DNA from 3 places in the Roseateles sp. GW821-FHT03B02 genome. Region 2 is predicted to be linked to each of the others. Evidence: predicted binding sites of a transcription regulator. Region 2 holds the regulator's gene; each other region holds the start of a gene.

Region 1 (6,524 bases), on a different contig from region 2:
GCGGTCCTGGCGGGCCTGCTGGGCGATCTCGATGAGCTCCACCAGCACGCGAGGCTCGCCGTCGTCGCCGGCGTCCATCTGCGACACGATGACGTGCACGGGCAGGCCGTCCTCGTGCGCCCAGGAGCCGCGGCGCAGCAGCGCGTCGAAACGGCTGCTGGAGTAATGGTTGGCGGCCACGCCAGCCAGGGTCTCGGTCAGGCGCTGCGCATCGTCGAACCAGTCGGGCAGCGGGGCTCTCTGCACCGTGCGGCGCGACAGCCGCATGATGTTCTCGAAGGCGGCGTTGGCGAACAGGCATTCGCCGTCGGCGCTGGCGACGATGACCATGGTCGCCAGCAAGTCCAGGCCGGCGAACTCGGCCGGCAGCAAAGAAGTGTCAGTCATGGCGCTGGGAAAAACCTCCCGCGGCGCCGGAGGCCTCAGGAGGGAAGCTTTGCGATCTCGCGTTTGAGCGCCTGCACATCGGCCTCGTAGCGGGCGATGTTGTCCTTGAGCTCGGCCATGCGGTCCAGGTACTTCTGGTAGTTGCGCTCGTCGCCGCGACGCTCGCCCTGGCCGTTGTTGAATTCCTTCTGCGCACTGGCCAGGCGGTCCTCGGCCTGGCGCAGTTCGGTCTGCAGCACGCGGCGGCGCTCGTCGTCGCGCACCCGCTGCTGGCCGGCATCGACGCGGTTGTCACCACTGCGCGAGCCTTCGGCGGCAGGTGCGGCCGCCGCGCCGGGGCGCGGCTTGGGCGACTGCAGCACGGTGATGGGCGTGCCCTCGATCGTGCGGCAGCCCTTCTCGGCGGCCTCCTTGGCGGAGAGCGCGTCGGTGTAGAGCACCGGTGGGCCGGGGCAGCGGTAGACGGTGCCCTGGGCCTGCGCGCCCAGGCTGGCCAGGACAAGCAAAGGTGCCAGCAGTCGATTCAGCATGGCGGGATTGTGGCTCAGCGCAACCAACAAAAAAGGGGCCGCGCCAGCGGCCCCCTTCCATGGGGATGACACAGGCAGCGTGCTTGCTGCCCATGACCATCACAGCGCGTAGTACATGTCGAATTCGACCGGGTGCGTGGCCATGCGGAAGCGGGTCACTTCCTGCATCTTCAGGTCGATGTAGGCGTCGATGTAGCTGTCGGTGAACACGCCGCCCTTGGTCAGGAAGGCGCGGTCCTTGTCCAGATACTCCAGGGCCTGGTCGAGGCTGTGGCAGACGGTCGGGATCTTCGCGTCTTCCTCGGGCGGCAGGTGGTACAGGTCCTTGGTGGCGGCTTCGCCCGGGTGGATCTTGTTCTCCACGCCGTCCAGGCCGGCCATCAGCAGCGCGCTGAAGGCCAGGTAGGGGTTAGCGGAAGGATCCGGGAAGCGCGCTTCGATGCGGCGGCCCTTGGGGTTGCTGACGTAGGGGATGCGGATCGAGGCCGAGCGGTTCTTGGCCGAGTAAGCCAGCTTGACCGGGGCTTCGAAGCCGGGAACCAGGCGCTTGTAGCTGTTGGTGCCGGGGTTGGTGATGGCGTTCAGCGCGCGGGCGTGCTTGATGATGCCGCCGATGTAGTACAGCGCGAATTCGCTCAGGCCAGCGTAGCCGTCACCGGCGAACAGGTTCTTGCCGTCCTTCCAGACGGACTGGTGAACGTGCATGCCGCTGCCGTTGTCGCCCACCAGGGGCTTGGGCATGAACGTGGCCGTCTTGCCGTAGGCATGGGCGACGTTCACGATGATGTACTTCTGCAGTTGCAGCCAGTCGGCACGCTGGACCAGCGAGCTGAACTTGGTGCCGATTTCCATCTGGCCGGCGTTCGCCACTTCGTGGTGATGCACTTCGACCGGGATGCCCATCTGTTCGAGGATCAAGCACATCTCCGAGCGCATGTCCTGGCCGCTGTCGACCGGGGGCACAGGGAAGTAGCCGCCCTTGACGGTGGGACGGTAGCCGCTGTTGCCGTGCTCGTATTCCTTGGAGGAGTTCCAGGCACCTTCTTCGGACTCGATCTTGAAGAACGAGCCGGACATTTCGTTGCCCCAGCGCACGCTGTCGAAGATAAAGAACTCGGGTTCCGGGCCGAAGTAGGCGGTGTCGCCCAGGCCTGAGGCCTTCAGGTAGGCCTCGGCACGCTTGGCCAGCGAGCGGGGATCGCGCTCGTAGGCCTTGCCGTCGGCGGGGTCGACGACGTCGCAGGACAGGATCAGCGTCGGCTCTTCGAAGAAGGGGTCGATGTTGGCCGTGTTCGGGTCCGGCATCAGCAGCATGTCGGAGGCTTCGATGCCCTTCCAGCCGGCGATCGAGGAGCCGTCGAAGGCGTGACCCGAAGCGAACTTGTCTTCGTCAAAGTGGGAGACGGGCACGGTCGTGTGCTGCTCCTTGCCACGGGTATCGGTGAAGCGGAAGTCGACGAACTTGACTTCGTTCTCCTTCACCATGTTCATCACGTCGGCGACGGTCTTGGCCATCAAAAGCTCCTAGCGGGATCGGTCAGGGGTGGTTTGCCGCCGCCAGCACACGCGCGCCAGCGGCCACGGGGGAATTCAAAGCAGTTTGCATGCCAGATGCACCGACATGGGTTGCCCCCGGCGGTGCCGGGCATTATGTGACGGCGCCGATCAGGGTGCGAGAACTATCGCACCAGCTCAGTGCTGATCGATGCACCAAAATGGATCACGCCCTGTTTGAGGGCGTCATAGGCGGCAACAAGGCTGTCGGCCTCGCCTTTCACGCCCAGCTCGATGCACCGCCCCCATTGCGGGTGATCGACGCTCGGCAGGCTGAAGACCTTGATGCCGGGGAAGCCGGCTTCCACAGCCTCCATCAGAGGCGTCAGGCTGGCTTCCATCGCGCCCTGCACGATCAGCGAACGCTCGACGACGCCCAGCTTGCGGTGCAGTTGCGGATGGCGATCCAGCACCCAGGCCATCATCGGATGGGCCATGACGGGGAAGCCCGGCACGAAGTGAACCTTGCCGACGAAGAAACCGGGGATCTTGTTGAAGGGGTTGGGGATGATGCCCGCCCCTTCGGGGAAGACACCCATCTCGAAGCGGCGCAGGCTGTCGGGCTCATCCGCCGTCACGGTCCTGCCCTGCTCCGCGGCCATCTGCTGGATGCGCTGCCAGATCAGCTCGCGCGCCTCGGGGTGCAGGGCCAGCGGGCGGTCCAGCGCCGCGGCGGCGGCCTGGCGCGTGTGGTCGTCGGGCGTGGCGCCGATGCCGCCGCAGCTGACGACGAGGTCGCCGCTCTCGAAGGCCTCGCGCAGCTTGGCGCTCAGCAGTTCGCGGTCGTCGCCCAGGTACTGCGCCCAGGCCAGCTGCATGCCGCGCTCGGACAGCAGCTCGATGAACTTGGCCAGGTGCGAGTCCTGGCGTTTGCCGGACAGGATCTCGTCGCCGATGATGAAAAGCCCAACGCGCATCGGTGGTCAGCTCTCGATGAGGACGGCGGATTCGGCCACCGGTTCCGCGGCTCGCCAAGCCTGCAGCGCGGCCAGCGCGTAGTGCGCGAACCAGGCCGTGGAGAAGGCGAACACCAGGGTGTACAGCCAGATCGCCACCAGCACAACGAAGGGGGCGAAGATGACGCCGGTCACGCCGGAGACAGCCCAGATCAGCGACGGCACGGCACCGAGGTAGCCGCAGATGACACCCATCGTCAGCATCGGGATGCGATGCTCCTTCAGCAGCACGCGGCGCTCGTCGGCCGAGGCATGTTCGGCCAGCACGTCGAAGCCGAACACGCGGTAGGTGAGCCAGCCCCAGATCAGCGGCGGCAGCACCATGACCAGCGGCGGGATCAGCCACAGCGGCATGGACAGCACGATGAGCACCAGGGCCAGCAGCGTGGCGCCCAGCGACGCCGCCGCGCTCTGCAGCAGCGTGCCTCCGCGCTTCTTCTCCAGCAGCGGAAAGCGTCGTTGCGCAACCAGGCCGACGATGGCCGGCGTCATGCACAGCGCGACGAGCAGCAGGCTCAGCAGCAGCACGACGGGCAGCACCGCCGCCAGCACGACCATGGCCGCCAGCGCACTGCGAAAGGCCTGCAGGCCCATCGCGTCCAGCCACTGCAGCAGGCTCTCGATGAGGCGCCAGCTCTCCAGCGTGGCGCGCACCGCGGCGATGGCGCCTTCCCAGAAGAAGAACATGAAGCCGAACACCAGCACGCCCGCGATGGCCAGCGGCAGCAGCGACAGCGCGATGACACGCGGGTGCAGGCAGTAGGCGGCGGCGCGCCAGAAGGAATCGACGAGGCCTTGCATCAGGCGGGCTTCCGCAACGAGGTGGCCAGCCGCGTCAGCCCCAGCCATTGCTGGCGCCAGAAACCTCGTCCATAGTCGCGGCCGCCTTCCTCGGGAAGTTGGTCGCGCACGCCGGTGGCGTCGAAGCGGTTCTCGAAGCTGGCCGTGCGGAACAGCATGTCCCACAGCGGCAGCAGGACGCCGAAGTTGTGCCCGCCCAGCGTGCCGCGGCCGCCGGATTCGTGGCCGATGCCGATGCTGTGATGCAGGCGATGGAATCGCGGGCTGATCAGCAGCCGCTCGCCGATGCGGCCGAAGCTGATGCGCGCGTTCGCGTGCTGCAGGCTCTCGTGCAGCTGCGTGACGACGGTGATGGCGACGAACTGCCCCGGCTCGACGCCGATGAAGCGCGCCAGCAGCGCGAAGGCGGTGGCGAGGAGGACGTCGTCCAGCAGATGCACGCGGTTGTCGCTCCACATCGTCATCTGGCGCTGGCTGTGGTGCAGGCTGTGCAGGGCCCACCACCAGTTGAACTGGTGCTGGGCGCGGTGCAGCCAGTAGTTCACGAAGTCGAACACGACGAGGTAGAGCAGGAAGCTCACCCAGGCGATGTCGGTCACGCCGGGCCACAGGGCGTCGAGCTGCCAGGTGGGCATGCCGGCCATCCTCAGCTGTCCGGCGATGCCGTCCCACAGCGGCTGGATGCTGAAGAACATCGTCAGCCGCACCAAGCCCAGGCGATGGATCAGCGTGTAGACCACGTCGGTGCGCACGGCGGCATGGTCGGTCACCGGCTCCACGGGCCAGCGGCGCTCCAGCAGGCCGATGCCCAGCAGCAGCACGGCGATCTGGATCAGCCCCCACAGCAGCCAGCCTGTCGCATCGAAAGCGTCCTCCAGCAGATTGCCAAGCCCCAGGCCGAAGACCACGGGCTGCACCAGGCTCTCGTAGAGGGCCAGCTGGAGGCTGTCGAAGGCGTTGGAAATCCAGTCGATCACGGCTTGTTGAACAGCGGGGCAAAGCGCGGATGTTCGCGCAACGGAGCGAAGCATAGGCCGCGTTGCTCCAGCCCTGTCATCAAGGGCTCCAGCACCGCCGGCGCCCAGGGATCCTGTCGCTCCCAGATGCCGAGGTGGGCCAGCAGGATGTCGCCGGGCCTGACGTCGCGCAGCGCCTTCTCCAGCAGCTGGGCGTTCGGGTAGGTCTGGCTGGGCAGCTCGTCGCCAAGGAAGCCCGCGCGGCTCCAACCCACGTGCGTGAAACCGCAGGCCTTGGCCGCGTTCAGCAGCGCCGTGGAAGTGCGTCCGGCCGGCGCGCGGAACACCGGCGCCAGCGGCCGGCCCGTCATCGCCACGAAGCGCTCGCCGACCTTCCTCAGGCTGGCGCAGTACTGCTCGGCGCTCAACTCGCGCACGACGGGCGGGTTGACGCCGGCCTGGGTACGCACCTTGAAGCGCGTCACCCTGCCATCGACGTCCGGCAGGTCTTCCAGGAAGACGTCGTGATCCCAGGTGTGGGCGCCGAAGTCGTGCCCCTCGGCCACCCGCTCGCGCCACCAGGGCGCCCAGCTGTCATCCAGCGTCGTGCCGCCGGTCTTGGTGGGCTCGCTGGCGAGGAAGAAGGTCGCGCGGGCGTTATGGCGCTTGAGCGTCTCGGCGATCAGCGGCGCGACGCCCATGTGGCCGGTGTCGAAGGTGAGGTAGACCGGCTTGTCGCAAGCCGGCTGGGCTGCGGCCGCCGTGGCAGCCAGCAGCAGGGCGAAAGCCTTCATAGACGCGGTTGGTGATCCAGCGTCCAGATGCCGTGCGGCGACTTGCCCACCTTCACCTGGCGCACGACCTTGCGCGTGGTCGTGTCGATCTGCGTGAGCTTGCCGGCCCAGCGCGAGGTGACGAGCAGGGTCTTGCCGTCGGTCAGCAGCTCCATGTCGTCCGGGCCGGCCGGGCCGGGGAACTGGTCGACGACGCTCATGCTCGTCAGGTCGATCTTGCTGATGGTGTTGGCCGCGCGGTTGCTGACGAGCACGTGGCGCTTGTCGCCCCAGGCACGGAAGGAGTGGGCGCCGTCGCCGGTCTGGATGCGCTTGGCCAGCTTGGGCGCGGCACCGCTGACGTCCCAGACCTCGACGAACTTGTCGCCAGTCAGGCCGACGAGCAGGAACTTGTCGTCCGGCGACAGGTAGATGTCGGCCGGCATCTTGCCGACCGGCTGCTTCCACTTGATGGCCTGCGTGGCCAGGTCGATGGCCAGCAACTCGTCGCTGTCCTGCAGGCTGACGTAGAGCGTGGTGCTCCTGGTGTCGATGTTCAGGTGGCTG
Region 2 (6,524 bases):
GTCAGCTGCATCTGATCCGCGAGGGTGGCGTCGAGGTCCACCATGGCAGCGCCGAGCCGCTGCGCATCGCGGAGCCCAGCCTGCTGCTCTACCCGCGTCCGCTGTCGCACCGCTTCGTGACGGACCCGAGCTGCGGCGCGCAGTTCCTGTGCGCCCACATGGCGTTCGAGGGCGGCGCCAGCCATCCCATCGCGGCGGCGCTGCCGGCCTGGATCTGCCTGCCCCTGTCCACGGTGCCCAGCTGCGGGCCGGTGCTGGCCCAGCTGTTCGCCGAGGCCGAGGCCACCCACTGCGGGCGCCAGCTGATGCTGAACCGGCTGTTCGAGGTGCTGATGATCTGGGTCATCCGCGAGCTGATGGCCCAGGGGCGGGTCGAATCGGGCATGCTGGCCGGGCTGTCCCATCCCAAGCTGCGCGGCGCGCTTGTGGCGATGCACGATGCGCCTCGGCGTGACTGGCCGCTGGAGGAACTGGCGGCGGCGGCAGGCATGTCGCGCACGGTGTTCGCCAACAGCTTTCGCGACGTGGTGGGCTGCACGCCCGGCGTCTACCTGCAGCGCTGGCGCATCGGCCTGGCGCAGAAGGCGCTGCGCGAGGGGCGGGCGCTCAAGCACATCGCCGCGGAGGTGGGCTATGGCGGCGAGGCTGCGCTGTCGCGCGCCTTCCGTGCGCACACGGGGCTGTCGCCGCGGGAATGGCGCAAGGCGGAGGTGGTCCTGGCTTGAGGCGCCCTACAGCGCCTTGCGCAGATTCGCCGGCGCGATCTTCATCGCCTCGCGGTACTTGGCCACCGTGCGCCGCGCGCACTGGATGCCTTGCTCTTCCAGCATGGCCGCAAGCGCGCTGTCGGACAACGGCTTCTTGATGTCCTCGGCCGCGACGAACTGCTTGATGAGCGCACGCACCGCCGTGCTGGAGGCCTCGCCGCCGGCCTCGGTGCTCAGCCCCGAGCCGAAGAAATACTTCAGCTCGAAGGTGCCCCAGCTCGTGGCCATGTACTTGGCCGTCGTCACGCGCGAGATGGTGGATTCGTGCAGACCCAGCTCGTCGGCGATCTCGCGCAGCACCAGCGGCTTCATGGCCAGCTCGCCATGCGTGAAGAAGCCGCGCTGGCGCTCCACGATGGCCTGGCTGACGCGCAGGATGGTGTCAAAGCGCTGCTGGATGTTCTTGATGAACCAGCGTGCCTCCTGCAGCTGGCCGCCCAGCGGCGAGTTGCTGATGCCGCCGCGCGTGGCGCGCAGCGCGTTGGCGTAGAGCTCGTTGATGCGCAGCTTGGGTGCCACCTCGGGGTTGAGCATGACGCGGAACTCGCGGCCCACCTTGCGCACGATGACGTCGGGCACGATGGCCGCCGCCGCGCCCTGCGCGAAGCGCCGGCCGGGCTTGGGTTCGAGCTGGGTGATCAGCGCCTGCGCCTCGCGCAGCAGCGCCTCGTCGGCGCCGGTCTCGGCCATCAGCCGCCGCATGTCGCGCCGGGCCAGCAGCTCCAGGTGGCGCTTGCAGATCAGCATGGCGATGACCTGGGCCGGACTCTTGGGCTGGGCGCGCAGCTGCAGCGCCAGGCACTCGGACAGGTCGTGCGCACCGATGCCGGCGGGCTCCAGGCTCTGCAGCAGGTGCAGCGCGAAGCGCAGCCGGTCCAGCAATTCCTCGCGCTCCTCGTCGTCCTCGGCGAACGCGGCGGCGATCTCCTCCAGCGTGTCTTCGAGGTAGCCGTCCTCGTTCAGCGACTCGATGAGCACCTGCATGACGGCGCGGTCCTCGGCCGACAGGTGGTGGCCGGCCAGTTGCTGGGCGAGGTGCTCGGCCAGCGTGGCTTCTGCCGACTCCTGGCTCTCGCGCTCGCCGTCGTCCTCGCCGCTGCCGCTGCCGCTGCCGCTGCTGGCGGGCAGCTCACGGATGCCGTCGAAGTCGTCGCGTTCGGTGCCGTTCTCCCAGTCCTCGCGCTCCGTGCCGCCGAAGTCTTCGCCGCTGAGCTCCGGCGCCTCGGCCTCGCCGCCGTCGGTGGCGGTGTCGTTGCTGCCGGCCTCGGCCGGCGCGTTGGCGGCCAGCTCGGGGGTGCTGACGGTGAACTCCTCCTCCGTTTCGAGCAACGGGTTGGTCGCCAGCATCTGCTCGACTTCCTGGTGCAGCTCCAGCGTGGAGAGCTGCAACAGACGGATGGATTGCTGCAGCTGGGGCGTCAGCGCGAGATGCTGACTCAGGCGAACCTGGAGCGTCTGTTTCATCGCGCCGGCTTCCGCTACATCCGGAAGTGTTCGCCGAGATAGACCTTGCGCACGTCCGCGTTGGCCACGATCTCGTCCGGCGTGCCTTCGGCCAGCACGGCGCCCTCGCTGATGATGTAGGCGCGGTCGCAGATGCCCAGCGTCTCGCGGACGTTGTGGTCCGTGATCAGCACGCCGATGCCGCGGCTCTTCAGGAAGCCGATGATGCGCTGGATCTCCAGCACCGCGATGGGGTCGACGCCGGCGAAGGGCTCGTCCAGCAGGATGAAGCGCGGCTGCGTGGCCAGGGCCCGGGCGATCTCCACGCGGCGGCGCTCGCCGCCGGACAGCGCAGGCGCAGGACTGTCGCGCAGGCCCTCGATGGAGAGGTCGTGCAGCAGGCCGTTCAGCAGCTCGTCGATGCGTCCCTTCGAGAGGCTGCGGCCGTCGTCGTCCTGCTGCAGCTCCAGCACGGCGCGGATGTTCTGCTCGACGGTCAGCTTGCGGAAGATGGAGGCTTCCTGCGGCAGATAGCTCAGGCCCAGGCGGGCGCGCGAGTGGATGGGCAGGCGCTGCACCTCGGCGCCGTCGATGCGGATGACGCCGGCGTCCGAGCGCACCAGGCCCACGATCATGTAGAAGCTCGTCGTCTTGCCGGCGCCGTTGGGGCCGAGCAGGCCGACGACTTCGCCGCAGTCCACGCGCACATGCACGTCCTTGACGACGCGGCGCACGCCGTAGCTCTTGGCCAGGCCCTCGGCTTCGAGGCGGCTGCCGCAGGCCGCCGGGGCGCTCACGGAAGCGTCGGCCATCACGAAGGCTTGCCCGGCTGCAGCGTCGTCGACGGCTTCAGCGGCAGGGGCGCGGCGGCCGGCGCGGAGGCCGCCTCATCGCCCGGCTGCACGCGCGGCATCATGACGATGCGGGTGCGGCCGTTGGGGTTGGGCGAGGCGCTGCCGCCCTCCAGCGTGAAGACCTCGGTGCGGCTGTCGTAGACGATGACGGCACCCGTCACTTCCTCGGCCACGGCCGTGCCGCGCAGGCGGCGCACGGTGGCGTTGCCGATGAAGCGCACGGTCTCGCTCTTGGTGTCGTATTCGAGCTGGTCGGCGACCCCGTCGATGGCCTCGCCGGGCACGTCGCGCGCCTGGCGGAAGCTGACCGGCTGGCCGGCCATGCCGCTGGCAAAGGCCTGGTGGTAGCCGTCGCGCGTCTCGCGCACGTCCACCTTCTCGGCGCGCAGCAACAGGCTGCCCTTGGTGATGATGACGTTGCCCACCAGCTCGGTGCGCTGGTTCACGCCGTCCAGCCGGCCCTGCTTCTCGGCCGTGAAGACCATGGGCTTGAGCCGGTCGGCCTTCTCTGCCTGCGCGGCAGGCAGAGCGAGCGCCAGGGCGAGCACGGGGGCGAGCGGGATCAGGTGGCGATGCATGGCGGCACGGAAGTTGCAGGCCATTCTAGGGGCCTGCTGCCGTCATCAGCCTTTCCGGAGCGGCAAGCGTGTCAGGAAAAGCGCGTCAGCCCTTGCCGCCGCGGGCCTGCTTGACAAGAAAGTCCGCCACGGCCAGCGCTTGCTGGCCTTGTGCGGCCTCGCTCTGGCCCGGCGTGCCGGCCATGCCGGGACCGGTGCGCCAGCGTCCGCCCACCACGAGGGCGGGTACCGTGTCCACACCGGCGGCCTCGGCGAGCTTCAGGCCCTGCGCCATCTTGGTCTGCACGCCGAAGGAGCCGAAGGCCTGCCTGAACTTCGTCGTGTCCACGCCCAGCTGGCCGACGAGGGCGACGACGCCGGCCTCGTCATTGGCTTCGACGCCGGCGCGGTGGAAGGCATTGAAGATGCCGCTGTGCACCTGCGGACTCAGCGCGCCCATGGCCTCCAGCGCGTAGAACATGCGCTGGTGCAGCTTGAGCATCAGCTGCTGGCCCACCGGCACGCGGCGAAAGCTCACGTCGGCCGGCAGCCGGTGCACCCAGGCCTCCAGCAGCGGGTCGAAGGCGTTGCAGTGCGGGCACTTGTAGAAGAAGAACTCGACGACGTCGATCTTGCCCGGCGCGCCGGCCAGCGTCTGGCCCAGGCGGGCGTAGTGCCGGCCTTCGACCGGGCCGCCCTGGGCCAGGGCCGCGGTGCCGAAGCCGGCTGCGATCAGCGCCGCCGTGGCGTCGCGGCGGTTCATGCCTTGTTGCGCGCGCGCTGGATCAGGAAGTCGGTGATCTGAAGCGCCTTCGCGCCCAGCTCCAGCTCGGGCAGGCGCTGGCCGGCGCCTGCCTGGCTGGGCGAGGTCAGGAAGCGGCCGGCGATGCCAATGCTGGGCACGCCGTCGATGCGGTAGGCCTCGGACAGCTTCTCGGCCTGCTGGCATTTGGTGACCACGCCGAAGGAGTTGTAGGCCTCCTGGTACTTGACCGGGTCGATGCCCAGCGGGCCGAGGAACTTGGCCTGGCTCTTGGCGTCGTCCAGGGCCTGGCCTTGCTGGTGCATGGCATTGAAGATGGCCTGGCGGGTCGCGGCTTCCTTGCCCAGGGCTTCCAGCGCATAGAACATGCGCTGGTGGATCTTGACGTTGGCACGGAAGGCCACGTGCACCTTGCGGAAGGCCACGTCGGCCGGCAACTGCTTGACCCAGGCCTCGATGGCGGGCTCGAAGGCATAGCAGTGCGGACAGCCGTACCAGAAGAACTCGACGACCTCGATCTTGCCGGGTGTCGTCGGCAGCGCCGGGTTGAGCACCGCGTAGTGGCGGCCCTCGACAGGGCCGCCCTGGGCGAGGGCGTTGCCGGCAGCGCCGGCAAGGGGAGCGGAGGCGAGCAGGGCAGAGAAATCGCGGCGCTTCATGGCGGCAGTCATCCTTCAGACGGTAATGCGGTCAGCGTTGTACACGAACGAGATTGGCCTCGAAGCCGGCACCCTCAATCTTGCGCTGCAGATCCTCGGCGGCTTCGCGGGTGTCGTTGGGGCCCAGGCGCACGCGGAAGACGGTGCGGCCGTTCTGCTCGCGCTCCATGACCTTGGCCGTGAAGCCCTGGATGGCCAGCTTGGCCTTCTGGGCCTCGGCCTCCTCGGGGCGCGTGAAGGCGCCGGCCTGCACGAAGTAGACATAGGCGTCGGCGGCGGCGGCCGGTGTCGGTGCGGACGCAGCCGGCGCCTCGGCCTTGGCGGCCGGCTTGGGCAGGGGCAGGATGGCGGCAGCGCTGGCGCTGGGGGCGGCGTTGCCCGGCGGCGTGCTCTGCGTTTGGGGGGGCGTGGCCGCCGGCGCGTTGACGACGCCGCTGGCGCTGCGTGCGGCCTTGCCGGCCAGCGGCGCGTTCGGATCCCAGTTCCTGTTGCGCTCGGCCTCCTGGGCGTCCTGCTCGGCGGTGCGCTGCGGCACCTTGTTCACGAAGGGGATGGGCACCTTGGTGATGTAGAGGGCCACGCCGAGGGCGACGGCCAGGCCGACGAGCAGGCCGACGATCAGGCCGAGGACGAAGCCGCCTTTCTGGTTCTTCTGGCCGGCGGGTTTGGAGGCAGCAGTCATTCGTTCTCCGGGCTTTCGGACGGGGTTTCAGCAGTGTCGCGGCTCATCTGCTCGGGCGCGCTGACGCCCAGCATGCCCAGCGCGTTGGCCAGCACCTGGCGGGTCGCGGCCAGCAGTGCCACGCGGGCGCGGCTCAGCTCGGGCGCCTGATCCAGTACGCGCTCGGCGGCGTAGTAGGAGTGGTAGGCGCCGGCCAGGTCGCGGGCGTAGAAGGCCACGTCGTGCGGCGCGATGCCGCTGGCGGCGCCGGTCAGCATGTCGGGATAGGCGGCGAGCTTGAGCATCAGCGCCTCTTCCGTCGGGGCGGTCAGCAGGCCGAGGTCGGCGCCGGCGATCGAGGCCAGGTCGCCGCCCCACTTGCGGATCACCGAGCAGATGCGCGCATGGGCGTACTGCACGTAGAACACCGGGTTCTCGTCGTTCTGCTTCAGGGCCAGGTCGATGTCGAAGACGAACTCGGTGTCGGCCTTGCGGCTGATCAGGAAGAAGCGCACCGCGTCGCGGCTGGTCCAGTCGATCAGGTCGCGCAGCGTCACGTAGCTGCCGGCGCGCTTGGAGATCTTGACCTCCTCGCCGCCCTTCATCACCGTGACCATCTTGTGCAGCACGTAGTCGGGGAAGCCCTGCGGGATACCCAGGTTCACCGCCTGCAGGCCGGCGCGCACGCGGGCGATGGTGCCGTGGTGGTCGGTGCCCTGGATGTTGATGCACTGCGTGTAGCCGCGCTCGAACTTGTTGATGTGGTAGGCCACGTCGGGCACGAAGTAGGTGTAGCCGCCCTCGGACTTGCGCATCACGC
Region 3 (6,524 bases), on a different contig from region 2:
CCCGGACACCGACGCCGTCATCATGATCGGCGAGATCGGCGGCCCGGACGAGGCGGAAGCCGCCCGCTGGTGCAAGGCCAACATGAAGAAGCCCATCGTCGGCTTCATCGCCGGCGTCACCGCCCCTCCGGGCAAGCGCATGGGCCACGCCGGCGCGCTGATCGCCGGCGGCGCCGACACGGCCGATGCCAAGCTCGCCATCATGGAAGAGTGCGGCTTCACCGTGACGCGCAACCCGTCCGAGATGGGCAAGCTGCTCAAGGCACTGCTCTAAACCCGCCTCGCGCAGCTGACCGAGGGCCGTTCGCAGAACGGCCCTTTTCCTTTTTGCGGCCTGCGTAGTTGCACGCAGGCGCGGCCCACCCGGGCGGACCGACACTCGGGCCGTCAACCCCCGCTCCTGCCATGGATTTGCTGAACGCCGCCTTCTTCATCGCGCTGCTGAAGATCATCTGGGTCAACATCCTGCTGTCCGGCGACAACGCGGTCGTCATCGCGCTGGCCGCGCGCAACCTCGCCGCCGACCAGCAAAAGCGCGCCATCATCTTCGGCAGCGGCGCCGCCATCGTGCTGCGAGTGGTGCTGACGCTGTTCGCCGTGCAGCTGCTGCAGCTGCCCTGGCTCAAGCTGGTCGGCGCCGTGCTGCTGCTGTGGATCGGCGTCCAGCTGCTCGCCGACAGCGAGGACGACGCCGAGGTGCATGCCAGCAACAGCGTCTGGGTGGCCATCCGCACCATCCTGGTCGCCGACCTGGTCATGAGCCTGGACAACGTCATCGCCGTCGCGGCCGCCGCCAACAGCGCCCCCGAAGGTGCCCGCGTGCTACTGCTCGTCATCGGCCTGGGCCTGTCCATCCCCCTCATCATCTTCGGCAGCACCCTGCTGCTGAAGCTGATGCAGCGCTTCCCGGCCATCATCACGATGGGTGCGGCGCTGCTGGGCTTCGTGGCCGGCGAGATGGCGACGACCGACGCTGCCGTGCACGACTGGTTCGAGGCCCACATGCATGGCCTGGACTACGCGGTCAGCATCAGCTGCGCGGTCTTCGTCGTGGCCGTCGGCCTGGCCCTCGCCCGCCGCGGCAAGCGCGAGGCGCCCTAAGATCGGCCGCATGGCAAGCGGCGACAAACCCGGCAAGGCCGGCGGCTTCTGGCAGCGCCTCATCGGTCGTGTGGTCGATGCGGACGATGCGCCGCCCAGCGAGCCCTCGACGCTGCCGGCCGTGCAGCAGACCCAGGCACCGGGCGCCTCGCCGCCCCAGGCCAAGGGCGGCACGCCGCCGGATCTGCGCGATTTCGACATCGGGGCCGAGATTGGCCGCGGTGCCATGGCCGTCGTCTACAAGGCCACGCAGCGCTCCACCGGGCGCCAGGTGGCGATCAAGCGCCTGGCGCTGAGCCGCGAGTTCTCGTCCGAGGATCTGGCCGACGTGCGCGACCGCTTCATGCGCGAGGCGCGTGCGGCGCGTGCGCTGGAACACCCCGACATCCTGCAGGTCGTCGACGCCGGGCAGGACGGCAACGACGCATGGATCGCCCTCGAGTACGTGCTGGGCCGCGACCTCAGCCTGTTCACCAAGCCCGGTCAGCTGCTGCCGGCGCGCGAGGTGGTGCAAATCGGGGCCCGTCTGGCACGGGCGCTGCACTATGCCCACAGCCAGGGCGTTATCCACCGCGACATCAAGCCCGCCAACGTCATGCTGGACCGCGTCAACGGCAGCCTCAAGCTGATGGATTTCGGCATCGCCCGCGTCGGCGACGGCAGCCGCACGCGCACCGGGCTGGTTCTCGGCACGCCATCCTTCATGTCGCCCGAGCAGCTTGCCGGACTGACGGTGGACGGCCGCAGCGACCTCTATTCCCTCGGCGTGCTGCTCTACCAGCTGCTGACCGGCACCTTGCCGCACCAGAGCGACTCCATGGCCCGGCTGATGCAGCAGATCGCCACCGAGCCCGCCGCCGACGTGCGCACCCACCGCCCGGGCCTGCCGGAATCGCTGGCCCTGGTGCTGGCCGTCGCCCTCGAAAAGCGCCCTGAGCTGCGCTACGCCTCCGGCGAGCAGATGGCGCGCGACCTCGAAGCCGTCCTCGTCATGGCCCTGCAGGCCGAGCCGGCCTTGCCCGAGGCCGTCAAGTCCCCGGAGGATGCCGCCTTCGCACAAACACTGCGCTTGACGCCCGAGGAAGCAGGGCAGAATCGCCGCTCCCATGCCCCCGGCGCCGAGCCGTCCGATCCCTCTCAAGCCTCATGACCCTGGAGTTCTTCAGCGCCACCGACGTGGGTCGTGCGCGCGACAACAACGAGGACTCGGTCGCCCTCGACGAGGCTGCCGGCCTGGCCGTGCTGGCCGACGGCATGGGGGGCTACAACGCCGGTGAGGTGGCCAGCCAGATGCTGACCAGCTTCGTCGCCACCGAACTCGGCCGCTGGCTGAAGGACGCCGGCCGTGAAGCCCGCGCCGGCGAAGTCAAGCGCGCCATGGACATCTGCGTGGACAACGCCAATCGCGCGATATTCAACGCCGCCAACACCAACCCACGCTACGCCGGCATGGGCACGACGCTGGTGCTGGGCGTCTTCCGCCCCGAAGGCCTGCTGCTGGGCCATGTCGGCGACTCGCGGGCCTACCGCCTGCGCGGCGGGCGCCTGATGCAGGTCACGCGCGACCATTCCCTGCTGCAGGAACAGATCGACGCCGGCCTGCTGACCGTCGAAGAGGCGGCCTTCTCCAGCAACAAGAACCTCGTCACGCGCGCCGTCGGCGTCGAAGACACGGTGCTGATGGAGCTGCATCTGCACGAAGTCCAACCCGGCGACACCTATCTGCTGTGCTCCGACGGCCTGTCCGACATGCTCGACGACGACAGCCTCGCCAACCTGCTCAACGGCAATCCGGCCTTGCCCGAAGCTGCACGTGCGCTGGTCAACGCGGCCAATGACGCCGGCGGGCGCGATAACATCGCGCTCATCCTGGCCCGCGCCGAGGGCCGCCAACGTACTGAAGGACGAGGCTGGTGGCCTTTCGGTCGACGTGGCGGCAAGGACTCCGTTGCCTGAAGAGTCGCGGCAAGCACAACAGAACTTGAGGTCATACATGGGCAAACTGGTGGTGTCGCTCGACGGCGTGGTGATCAAGGAAGTCCAGATCACCAAGGACAAGACCACGCTCGGTCGGCGTCCGTACAACGACATCGTCATCGACAACCTCGCGGTGTCGGGCGAACACGCCGTGCTGCAGATGGTCGGCGCCGACGTCTTCATCGAAGACCTCAACTCCACCAACGGCACCTACATCAACGGCAAGGCGATCAAGAAGCAGTTGCTGGCCGACAACGACACCGTCGAGATCGGCAAGTACAAGATCAAGTTCCTGCTGAACGACGGTGGCGACTACGAGAAGACGATGATCCTCAAGCCCGGGGCCGGCGCACCGCCCAACCTGGGCCTCACCTCGTCCTTCGGCTCGCTGGGCAACGGCACCGTCATCGGCCCGGCCTCCATCAAGGTACTGACCGGCGCAGCCGCCGGCCGCGAGGTGGCGCTGACCAAGGTCGTCACGACGCTGGGCAAGCCCGGCGTGCAGGTCGCCTCCATCACCAAGCGCCCCACCGGCTACGTCTTCGCCCATGTCGAGGGCGCCCAGCGCCCCAGCGTCAACGGCATCCCGCTGACGGGCGAATCGATTGCATTGCGCACCGGCGACCTGATCGAGCTGGCCGGCACGCAGATGCAGTTCATCCAGGGGTAACGAACCTCCCCCTGCGGCATTCGGCAGGAACAGGGAGTCCTCAGCGCTCCTGATGTCCGGCTCCAGCCCTCTCAAGGGGCTATGCCGGCCGCCCGGCAGAGCTGGATCGGCGGGAGTTGCCGGAGGGAGCAGCCGGCTTAGCGGCTGCTGTGACATCCTCACGGAGCGGATGCCCCCAAGTCGGTAATCCGACCGTCATACGGCGCCGGGGGCTGCGTACATTCTTGGCTCTGCCTCGCCCGACGCGCGGCACCTCAATCCGAGCCACGCACCGCATGAACATCCGCGTCCTGGGCTGCTCCGGCGCCATTGCCGCCGGCTACAAGACCACCGCCTTCCTGCTCGACGACGATGTCCTCATCGACGCCGGCACCGGCGTGGGCGACCTGCCGCTGGATGCCCTGGCGGCCATCGACCACATCCTGCTCAGCCACTCCCACCTGGACCACGTGCTGGGCATCCCGCTGCTGGCCGACGCCGTGCTGCGCCTGCGCGTCGCGGCCGGCCGCCCCCCCATCCAGGTCCATGCGCTGCCCGAGACGCTGCAGGCGCTGCGCCAGCATGTCTTCAACGGCGTGATCTGGCCCGACTTCACCGCGCTGCCGACGGCCAAGGCCCCGGTGCTGTCCCTGCATGCCTTCCAGATCGGCGAGCGCCTGAACCTCGGCGGCCGCGCCATCGAGGTGCTGCCGGCGGTGCACACCGTCCCTGCCGTCGGCTTCGCCGTGGACGCCGGCCCTGCCGGCGGCCATGCCCACTGGGTCTTCACCGGCGACACCGGCCCCAACCCGGCCCTGTGGCGCCGGCTGGCCGACCTGCGCCTGTCCCACCTCGTCATCGAGACCGCCTTCAGCGACGACGAGGCCGAGGTCGCACATGTCAGCCAGCACCTCTGCCCAAGTGAGCTGGGCCATGAACTGACCCAGCTGGCCGGCAGCGTCGATGTGCGCATCACCCACATCAAGCCGGGCGAGGTCGAGGCCGTCATGCAGGGCGTGCAGGCCCTGAACAGCCCGCATCGCATCAGCGCGCTGCAGGCGGGGCAGGAGATGCGGCTCTGAGTCCGCCCACCCCGTCGCCGGCGCCTTCGAGGCGCCTTTTTTACGCCTGACGTTTCTCGGCCCGACGAGCCGTCATGACAGAACCTGTCAGCCCAAAGTGACGTTTTTTGTCAGCCGACGCCATCTGGAATCCCGATTCGTGTGCTTTTGCACGGGCCGACCGTGCTCGGAGGGCTGGCACGCCCCCTGCATTCAGGGGGTGAGCCCTCCTCCCACTCACTTTCGCCGGAGCAATGACATGAACCTGAAAGCACGCGCCCAACAAGGCTTCACCCTGATCGAACTGATGATCGTCGTGGCCATCATCGGCATCCTGGCTGCGGTCGCGATCCCGCAGTACAAGGACTACACCGCCAAGGCCAAGGCCGGCAACGCCATCGTCGCCATCGACTCCTTCAAGAACGCCGTGGCCCTGTGCGGCCAGGAAGAAGGCGCGCTGACCAACTGCAACCAGGCCGGCATCCTGAGCGCCGCCACCTTCACCCCGACCAACGAAGTCGCCTCCGCCACCATCACCGGCTCCGGCGTCATCACGCTGACCTTCGCCGCCGCTTCCAAGGTCGGTAACGACCTGGGTGGCAAGACGATCACCTTCACGCCCACGCTCGGCAACTCCGCCGTCAACTGGACGATTGTGACCAACGTCACCGCCCCGGTGCTGAAGCAGGCCATCGAGAAGAACTCGTACTCCTGATCGGCTGACCGCCCGATGGACAGGGGCCCTGGCCCCTGTTTTTTTAGGCTGTGGTGCGTACGGGCCAACTGAGCGCAAAAAGCTGGCACGGCACCTGCATCCACCAAGTTCGTCTTCACTTCCATTCACTCTTGCTGGAGTCCTGATATGAATCTCAAAGCACGCGCCCAACAAGGCTTCACCCTGATCGAACTGATGATCGTCGTGGCCATCATCGGCATCCTGGCTGCGGTCGCGATCCCGCAGTACAAGGACTACACCGCCAAGGCCAAGGTCGGCAACGCCATCGTTGCCATCGACTCCTTCAAGAACGCCGTGGCCCTGTGCGGCCAGGAAGAAGGCGCGCTGACCAACTGCAACCAGGCCGGCATCCTGAGCGCCGCCACCTTCACCCCGACCAACGAAGTCGCCTCCGCCACCATCACCAGCACCGGCATCATCACGCTGACCTTCGCCGCTGCTTCCAAGGTCGGTAACGACCTGGGCGGCCAGACGGTCACCTTCACGCCCACGCTCGGCAACTCCGCCGTCAACTGGACGATCTCCACCAGCGTCACCGCGCCGGTGCTGAAGCAGGCCATCGAGAAGAACTCCTACTCTTGATCTGCAAGCGCTGACCGCAAAACAGGGGCTTCGGCCCCTGTTTTTCTTGGCCGTCGGCACGCGACAGAGGGCCGCCGTCACGCAGAATTCGTTCCCTTGTCCTCCCCCGCAATGCAACGAATCCCGAGACCACCTGCGCTGGTGGTCGGTCTGGTCGGCTCGGCCCTGTACCTGCTCGCCCGCGGCTATGAAGGCCTGCAGCACGACGGCATCCTCTACAGCGGCCAGGCCCTCGTGCGCGGCCGCGTGCCGGTCCTGCGGGCCGACCCCTTCTTCAGCGGCGGCTCCCAGGACGCCTTCTCGCTGTACTCCGTCCTCATCGCCCCGCTCTACGAACTGTGGGGGCTGAACGCGACCCACCAGGCCCTGCTCCTGCTCGGGCTGGCCGGCACGGCGCTTGCCGTGCTCGCCCTGCTGC

The links. The regulator sigma-54, encoded in region 2, starts transcription at its own class of promoters, with help from an activator protein. The targets are predictions, from matches to a motif close to TGGCANGNAANCTGCTTT.
Region 1: a site for sigma-54 is predicted at 2,510-2,527, ahead of glnA (type I glutamate--ammonia ligase). Genes of this name have one in related genera too.
Region 3: a site for sigma-54 is predicted at 4,985-5,002, ahead of AC07VX_RS23690 (pilin). Genes of this name have one in related genera too.

Annotation. Positions count from the first base shown of each region.
Region 1 covers NZ_JBWKUV010000008.1:31,100-37,623, reverse strand. Annotated here, with positions in the region: gene glnL (nitrogen regulation protein NR(II)) at 1-387, opposite strand, end outside; gene AC07VX_RS19900 (hypothetical protein) at 423-917, opposite strand; gene glnA (type I glutamate--ammonia ligase) at 1,017-2,432, opposite strand; gene AC07VX_RS19890 (competence/damage-inducible protein A) at 2,597-3,388, opposite strand; gene AC07VX_RS19885 (EI24 domain-containing protein) at 3,395-4,228, opposite strand; gene AC07VX_RS19880 (sterol desaturase family protein) at 4,228-5,205, opposite strand; gene AC07VX_RS19875 (polysaccharide deacetylase family protein) at 5,202-5,978, opposite strand; gene AC07VX_RS19870 (YncE family protein) at 5,975-6,524, opposite strand, start outside.
Region 2 covers NZ_JBWKUV010000001.1:1,017,192-1,023,715, reverse strand. Annotated here, with positions in the region: gene AC07VX_RS04540 (AraC family transcriptional regulator) at 1-725, shown strand, start outside; gene AC07VX_RS04535 (RNA polymerase factor sigma-54) at 732-2,231, opposite strand; gene lptB (LPS export ABC transporter ATP-binding protein) at 2,246-3,022, opposite strand; gene lptA (lipopolysaccharide transport periplasmic protein LptA) at 3,022-3,642, opposite strand; gene AC07VX_RS04520 (thiol:disulfide interchange protein DsbA/DsbL) at 3,728-4,384, opposite strand; gene AC07VX_RS04515 (thiol:disulfide interchange protein DsbA/DsbL) at 4,381-5,043, opposite strand; gene AC07VX_RS04510 (SPOR domain-containing protein) at 5,075-5,725, opposite strand; gene argS (arginine--tRNA ligase) at 5,722-6,524, opposite strand, start outside.
Region 3 covers NZ_JBWKUV010000010.1:188,005-194,528, forward strand. Annotated here, with positions in the region: gene sucD (succinate--CoA ligase subunit alpha) at 1-274, shown strand, start outside; gene AC07VX_RS23665 (TerC family protein) at 406-1,101, shown strand; gene AC07VX_RS23670 (serine/threonine-protein kinase) at 1,112-2,251, shown strand; gene AC07VX_RS23675 (Stp1/IreP family PP2C-type Ser/Thr phosphatase) at 2,248-3,057, shown strand; gene AC07VX_RS23680 (FHA domain-containing protein) at 3,095-3,748, shown strand; gene AC07VX_RS23685 (MBL fold metallo-hydrolase) at 4,024-4,809, shown strand; gene AC07VX_RS23690 (pilin) at 5,048-5,503, shown strand; gene AC07VX_RS23695 (pilin) at 5,651-6,106, shown strand; gene AC07VX_RS23700 (hypothetical protein) at 6,218-6,524, shown strand, end outside.